2 linked regions of the Stratiformator vulcanicus genome follow. The protein of the gene in region 2 interacts with the protein of the main gene of each other region in a pairwise test. Links are inferred from orthologs where the notes say so. Each region holds a gene or a part of one and is shown on either strand. Other genes may lie near its edges.

The links.
Region 1: the proteins of dnaE (region 2) and rplL interact in binary tests that used the Escherichia coli proteins (3 or more experiments, as listed by UniProt). The link is inferred for Stratiformator vulcanicus from one-to-one orthologs.

Annotation. Positions count from the first base shown.
Region 1 is NZ_CP036268.1:2,189,895-2,193,052, reverse strand. Bases 1-2,842 are described here. They hold rplL (50S ribosomal protein L7/L12), read right to left. Parts: upstream 1,709-2,842; coding sequence 1,292-1,708; downstream 1-1,291. Other genes in these bases: rplA (50S ribosomal protein L1), read right to left, coding at 2,450-2,842; rplJ (50S ribosomal protein L10), read right to left, coding at 1,813-2,352; rpoB (DNA-directed RNA polymerase subunit beta), read right to left, coding at 1-834. Outside these bases: more of rplA, read right to left, coding at 2,843-3,154. UniProt on the Escherichia coli protein: The binding site for several of the GTPase factors involved in protein synthesis (IF-2, EF-Tu, EF-G and RF3). Is thus essential for accurate translation.
Region 2 is NZ_CP036268.1:2,927,526-2,932,008, forward strand. What follows is about bases 61-4,227. They hold dnaE (DNA polymerase III subunit alpha), read left to right. Parts: upstream 61-454; coding sequence 455-4,027; downstream 4,028-4,227. Other genes in these bases: Pan189_RS11480 (hypothetical protein), read right to left, coding at 62-310; Pan189_RS11490 (hypothetical protein), read left to right, coding at 4,103-4,227. In the rest of the region: Pan189_RS21385 (hypothetical protein), read left to right, coding at 1-10; more of Pan189_RS11490, read left to right, coding at 4,228-4,483. UniProt on the Escherichia coli protein: DNA polymerase III is a complex, multichain enzyme responsible for most of the replicative synthesis in bacteria. This DNA polymerase also exhibits 3' to 5' exonuclease activity. The alpha chain is the DNA polymerase catalytic subunit.

The sequences.
Region 1 (3,158 bases), 740 kb from region 2 along the record:
CGACTCAGAGATTTCCTCGGCGATCTTCTGCGAAATGACGTGCCCGCATTCGAGAATGATCTCGCCTTCGCGCTCGTGCCCGGCGGGATAGACGATGTCTTCGGCGGCATACTTGCCGGTGATCTCCTCAACGAACGCGGCTCCCCCGACCTTGGTATCTTTGACTTTGTGAAATAACTCCACGAGTGCGCGGTCGGTACTGAAATTCGGATCCATCGCTCGCAGCAGCGTCATCGCCGAGAACTTACCGCTCTGATCGATACGAACCTGCAGCGTCTGCTTTTTGCTGACGAGGAACTCGATCCAACTGCCGCGCTCCGGGATCACCCGGCACGAGTGATTCGTCTTCGCGTCCCCGGGCTCGCTGCTGAGGATGAAATCGACGCCCGGTGAGCGGTGCAACTGGCTCACGACGCATCGCTCGGCCCCGTTGACGATGAATTCACCGCCGCCGATCATAATCGGAATGTCGCCCAGATAGACCTCTTCCTCGATCGGCTGCTCTTTGACGAGCCGCATCCAAACGCGGAACGGCCGGCCGTAGGTGAGCCGGAGTTGGCGACACTCTTCGGGCGAATAACGGGGCTTTCCAAGCTCGTACTTCACGTACTCCAGCTTGTACTGGCCGTCGTAACTTTCGACCGGGAACACCTCGCGCAAGATCTCTTCGAGACCTTGGTCTTTCCGCTCTCGCGACGAGATATCCAGTTGCAAGAATCGATCGAACGAAACAGTTTGAATCTTCGTCAGATCGGAGAGTTCAAAGTCGGAATCGATACTGCCGAAATTCCGCTTGTCGTCAAAATACTGAATCCGTGTCGCTGGGATCGGCATGCGATATTTACCTGATGAGCACGACGTCGGTGTCGGTGAGTTCGGAGCGAAAGAGGCGACGGACGCGTTTCGCCGGCTGCGAAAACGGAGCCTATTTTATTGGTGCCGACTGCACGAGCAGTCAGCGCACCAGCCGGAGAGCGGGAACAAGTGTCTCGAACAGAGCAATCGGCGATGTAGCGGGCAATGCAGTTGCAGATATTGCGGACAGAATGTCCCATCCACCCCGAGGGTTGCAGAAGCAACCCCAGTGATCTTAGCCGGCTGATGCCGAAACAAAACCTGCAGCGGTGAGTCGACAAATCGACCTCAAACCCACCCGAAGACGCGGAGAACCGTCGCTACCCGAACCGATTTTGATCGACTTCACTGAAAAGTCAAGCAGCGACGGGCAAAATGGCACGCACCTTGCCCGTCGCGCTCGGTTGACAGCGATAACCGATCGGCGAGACCGAACCTATTTGAGTTCGGCTTTGCCGCCCGCATCTTCGATTTCCTTGACGAGCTTTTCGGCATCTTCTTTCGGAATGCCCTCTTTGATCGCCTTCGGAGCACTTTCGACGAGCTCTTTGGCTTCTTTGAGCCCAAGGCCGGTCGCACCGCGAACGACTTTGATCATCTTGATCTTTTCGCCGCCGATGTCGGTCAGCATGACATCGAAGTCGGTCTTTTCTTCGGCCGCTTCAGCGGGGCCGCCATCGCCCGTTCCAGGGGCAACCGCCATCACGGCACCTCCGGCAGCCGGCTCGATGCCATGAACCTCCTTGAGGTAGTCCGAAAGATTCTTCGCTTCGAGCAAGGTCAGGCCGACGATCTTGTCGCCGAGTTCCTTGGTCACGTCGCTGAATTCCTGCACGGGTGCGTCAGTCGCCATAGTCAATTCCCCTTAGTGTTGAGTGGGCTCCGGGTGAAGCCTTCGAGTAAAACATCCGCCGGAGCCCCACGCCCGACGATTGAAAATGTCTCGCCGCAGCCGGCTCAGGCCGTTTCGGCCTCGCCTTCCGCGTCGTCTTTATCTGCAATCTGTTTAATTTGACCTGCCAGAGTGCCGCCGATCCCGAGCATCGCCGCCGAGAGGTTGGCTCCAGGAGAGAGAATCTGCCCTGAGATCTTCGACAGAATTTCTTCCCGGCTCGGGCTCTTGCTCAGAGCCACGACGCCGGCTTCGTCTAGCGACTGCCCTTCGACAGAGCCGCCTTTGATATGCAGCTTCTCGATATCTTTCGCCCACTTCGTGATCTCTTTCGAGAGGGCGACAATATCCTGGCCGCCGTACACGAGCGTCGACGGGCCTTCCAGCACGGGATCAATCCCGCTGACGCCGACCCGCTCCAACGCCCGCCGCGCCAGCGTGTTCCGCACCGAAAGGGCGCTGATCTCTTTTTCCTGAAGAGACCTTCGCCACGAATTCTGCGTGTTCGCGTCGAGGGCGGAACTGTCTACGACGAGCAAATCGGTCGCGCCGTCGAGGCGATCGACGATATCCTCGATTATCATGCCTTTGATGACTTTACTCATCATTCTCTCCGAGAGGCTGGTCGAACAGAACCGGTTCGGTCGACCCGCCCCAAGCTCAATTTTGCGAAGGAATATTTATTACCATGAAACAGGCCGCCTATAGCGCGACCGAAATCCCCGGCATCTGGGTCGCGGTCACGGTGACGCTCCGCATATAGATGCCTTTTTGAGCCGAAGGCTTAGCTGACTCGATATGCTTTAGAATGGCTTCGGCATTGCCGACCAATTGCTCCGGCTCGAACGTCATACGTCCGATGACGCAATGCACGACTCCGCCCTTGTCGTTTTTGAATTCGACCTTACCCGCCTTGTACTCGCGCACGGCGTCAGCGACGTTCGGCGTGACGGTTCCTGCCCGGGGCGACGGCATCAATCCGCGGGGGCCAAGCACGCGACCGAGCGGACCGACGACGCCCATCATGTCCGGAGTGGCAATGGCGACGTCAAAGTCGAGCCAACCGCCCTTAATTTCGTCGGCCAATTCCTTGCCGCCAACCTTATCCGCCCCTGCCCCCTCAGCGACCGCAACGTTGTCACCTTGCGCGAAAACGATGACCCGCTGCGACTTGCCGATGCCGTGCGGCAGCACGATCGCCCCGCGGACGCGTTGCTCATCTTGCTTGGCGTCGATCCCGAGTCGAACCGCCAATTCGACCACCTGATCAGGCTTCGCCGGCGGAACGTTCTTGGGAAGTTGGCCCTGCAATCCCAGCAGAGCGGAGACGGCATCGGCGAGGGAGACGGTGCCCACCTCTTCGGCCTTCTGCCGCAGGTTTTTCATTCTCTTGGAAGTCTTCGCCATCTCT
Region 2 (4,483 bases):
GGTGAACTGATCAGTGACTGGCTGCCTCGGATTTGAAACGACGGATAGAGAGGGCTCGAAGTCAGACAACTTGCTCGTACTCCATCGTGATCCCCGGTGCTTTCGCGTCCGCATCGAACCAGTGTTTGTTGACGGCACTGACTCTCACACCGAGATCAACCACTGTTACGCCGTCGCGGCTGAACCGCCGTTTCGACAACTCAACGACATTGAGTTCCGTTACGAGGCGAGATAGCCGCAATAGGAAGTCGACAGTACCGTCGTCGATGGCAAAGACGCGGAATTCGCTCTCAAACTCAACGGGCGGCATTGGCGACTCCTCATTCGGTAGAGGAATGCGAAGGTAACGATTTCTGAAGAGCATCATACGGTTCTCTCTAACCGTTTCGATCCTCCTGTCCACCGGCTAAGATCACGCCGTCCCGCCCATCCGCGTTGACGGAGCAACTGCCTGATGCCTGAGTCTCGGCCCTTTGCCCACCTGCACTGCCATACGCACTACAGCCTGCTCGACGGGATGACGCAGATCCCCGATCTGGTGCGGTCGACTAAAGAGATGGGCATGAATGCCGTGGCGATCACTGACCACGGCAATATGTATGGGGCTCGAGAGTTTTACTCGGAGTGCCGGGCGAACGACATCAACCCGATCGTCGGCATGGAAGCGTATATCGCACCACGTTCACGCAAAGAGAGGGGGGGCGCCAGCCGGGTCAAAGAAGCGAGCTTTCACCTCACACTGTTGGCGATGAATCGGCAGGGCTTCCAGAATTTGGTGAAGCTCTCGTCGCTCGCCTATCTGGAAGGCTTCTATTATAAGCCGCGGATCGACAAAGAGATTCTCGAAGAGATGGGCGAGGGGTTGATCTGCCTGTCGGGCTGTGCGGCGGGCGAGCTGTCGCATTACATCCTCGGCGAGCGGCAGGACGAAGCGACGGAGCTCGTCCGCTGGTATGAGCGGGTCTTCGGCGACCGCTTCTACATGGAAATTCAAGACAGCGGCACCGAGATTCAACGCATGTGTAAGGAGGGGACGGTCGACCTCGCCCAAAAGCTCGGCTTCCCGCTCGTCGCCACGAATGATGCCCACTACCTCTGTGAGCACGATGCCAACGCGCATGACGTCTTACTATGCGTGAACACGCACGCGCAACGCGGCGATACGAATCGCATGAAAATGGAGACGGAACAATTCTTCGTCCGCTCTCCCGAAGACATGTACGCCGCCTTTCCGGGCTTCGAGGACGCCGTCGCCCGAAGTCAGGAAATCGCCGATCGCTGTGACATTCAGCTTGAAGAGAACCCGAAGTATTACCCGGTCTTCACGCCGCCGGATCAGAAGACAGACACCGAATACCTCCGCGAAGTCTGCGAAGAAGCGCTCGTATGGCGATACGGCGAGGGCTACGACCAGAAGTATCAGGACCGGCTCGATCTTGAACTCGGCGTGATCGAGCATATGGGCTATTCGAGCTACTTCTTAATTGTGTGGGACTTCGTTCAATTCGCGAAGAAGAACGATATTCCCTGCACGGCTCGCGGATCGGCTTCCGGGGCGATCGTTACCTATCTCTTAGGCTTAAGTGACCACTGTCCGATTGAATTCGGACTGCTGTTTGAACGATTCTTGGATAAGAGCCGCAAAGAGCCGCCCGATATCGATATCGATTTCTGTCGAGACCGTCGGCAGCTCGTCATCGATTACACGAAAGAGAAATACGGCGAGCAGTGCGTTGCGCAAATCGGCACCTTCGGCACATTAAAAGCAAAGGCAGTCGTCCGCGATGTCGGCCGTGCCCTCGGTGTGCCGCTGCCGCGCGTCAATGAAATTGCGAAAATGGTCCCGGATACACTGGGGATTAAATTAAAAGATGCGGTCAACGAGACGGCCGAACTGAAGCAGGCTTATGACAGTGATCCGCAAATTAAAGAGCTGATCGAGATCGCATATCGGCTCGAAGGCCTTGCCCGCAGCGCCGGAACACACGCGGCGGGCGTGGTGGTCGCCGACCAGCCATTAATGGAGTTGCTGCCGCTGCAGGTGATCACGGGCAAGGCAGACATCATCACGCAATGGGATGGCCCCACCGTCGAAGACGCCGGCCTTCTTAAGATGGACTTTCTCGGCCTGCGGAACCTGACGATTCTCGACAAAGCCGTGAAAAATGTGAAGCAGCACCGCGGTGTTGAAATCGTGCCGCACCTGCTTCCGCTTGAAGATGAACAGACTTACCAACTTCTCCAACGGGGCGAGACGAAAGGCATCTTCCAGTTAGAGTCGGGAGGAATGCGCGACCTACTGACAAAAATGAAGCCCGACTCGTTTAACGATATCATCGCCACCAGCGCGCTGTACCGTCCCGGCCCGCTTGAGGGCGGGATGGTGATGGATTACGTCAACGTGAAGAACGGCCGACAGGAACCGGCCAAGGTCCATCCTCTTGTCGACGAGGTCCTGGAAGAGACCTACGGCGTGATGGTGTACCAGGAACAGGTGATGCAGATTCTGAACCGCGTCGGCGGTCTGGAACTGGCCAGTGCGTATCGCTGCATTAAGGCGATCTCAAAGAAAAAATTAAAAATTATCGCCGACTTCCGAGAGGAATATGTCAGCGGAGCAAAAAAGCAGGGGATTGACGAAAGAGTCGCGGTCGACCTGTTTGAATTGATTGAGAAGTTCGCGGGCTACGGTTTTAACAAATCACACAGCACGGCTTATGCGGCGATTGCGTATCAGACGGCTTACCTGAAGGCTCATTATCCCGAAGAGTTTATGGCCGCACTGCTCTCCTGCGGGATGGAGAGTAGCGATCGAATTAATGAGCACGTCGACGATGCGCGACGGATGAAGATCGAAGTGCTGCCGCCCGATGTGAATACGTCTGACGTCGAGTTCAGCGTAGTCGTCGTCGACAAAGGGGCGGAAGGCGAACGCCGGGTGATCACATTCGGCATGGGGGCCATCAAGGGCATCGGCGAAAACGTGGTGCAAGCGATCGTCGACGAACGGACGGCAAACGGCCCATTCACAGACATTTTTGATTTGACGGAGCGAGTCGACCCGAAGGTGCTAACGAAAGGCATGTTGGAGATTCTTGTGAAAGCCGGCGCTCTCGATTCACTTGGAGGAACGCGGGCTCAATATTTTCTGGTCGTCGAACGAGCCGTCCAGGCGTCGATTCAGCGAGCCAAGGACAAAGCCGCCGGTCAGAAGAACCTGTTTGGTGGCGACGACGAGCCGGACGGGGAAGAAGAAACGGCGTCCATGTCCCTGCCCGAAACGCCCGACTGGGGCCGGGCGCAGAAGCTCGCGGCCGAGAAAGAAGTCCTCGGGTTCTACCTCACATCCCACCCACTCGCTGAAGCGGGGGATCGAGTCAAGAAATACTCCACGCACGACATTAAGCACCTGGCGGACCTTGATGACGGAGCCGAAGTGCTGATCGGCGGCATGGTCGGCGCAATCAAGTATGCCCAAACCAAAAAACCCAGTCGCAACGGACATTCCAAGTACGTCAACTTCGACTTCGAAGACGAGTCAATGACCGTCCGCTGCATCATGTGGCCGGAAGAATTCCACCGATACGGCGAACAGGTGAAGGCCGAGGAAATCTTCTACCTGCGTGGTCGGGTGGACCGACGGGGTCGAGAGCCGAACATTATCGTCAACAAATTGCTGACGCTTGATGATGCCGAGCGGGAATTCACGGCGCAGGTCGTCGTGCGTTTCCGCAAAGGGCTACATGAGCAGCGGCAATTGACCGCCGCTCGCGACGCCTTGCAACGATTTCCCGGTGAGACCGACATTGTGATCCTTGTCGAATCGGCCGACCCGGCCGACCCTGATGCGGTCGTTCGATATCGATTGATGACCCCCGGCTATCTGCGGGTCACCGCGAATGCGATGCTGCGAAGGGAACTGACGGACATCCTCGGCGAGGAATTTGTGCGATTTCATTCGCCATCGAAACGTCGCGTGAGCGACTCGGGTAGCAATGGGCAGGGACGCACGGGCGATGCAGCCTGACGCGATCTTCACACGAAATCGCCCCGGACCTACCATACCCGCAGTCAATCGAAATCGCCGTTCGGACTGGGCCATATGTCAGAGACGCAGACACCACCACGCACGCGGGACGAGGAACCAGTTTCTGCAGGCCTCGGCCGTTCGATAACGGGTGTCATAACGCGTTCGGCGTTGGTGGCCGGGCTGCTCATCGGAATCGTCGGGCTGGTCGCCAATGCGTGGATGACCGACCGGTCGACACCCGAAGTCGCAGATGTCGGCCGCGACTTGATCGTTGCCCCCGAAATCGTGCCCTCCAATACCGGCGCGGCCTCGACTCGCGCAGAAACTGATGACGAAAATCCGCTCGCACGATTGGATGCGAGTGACAACGAACTTCCTGAAGTCCCGTCTCAGCCGCGGAATATTGATCCTGACGCTGCGTTGATTGAAGCCGCGATCGGAGTCTGGACGCAG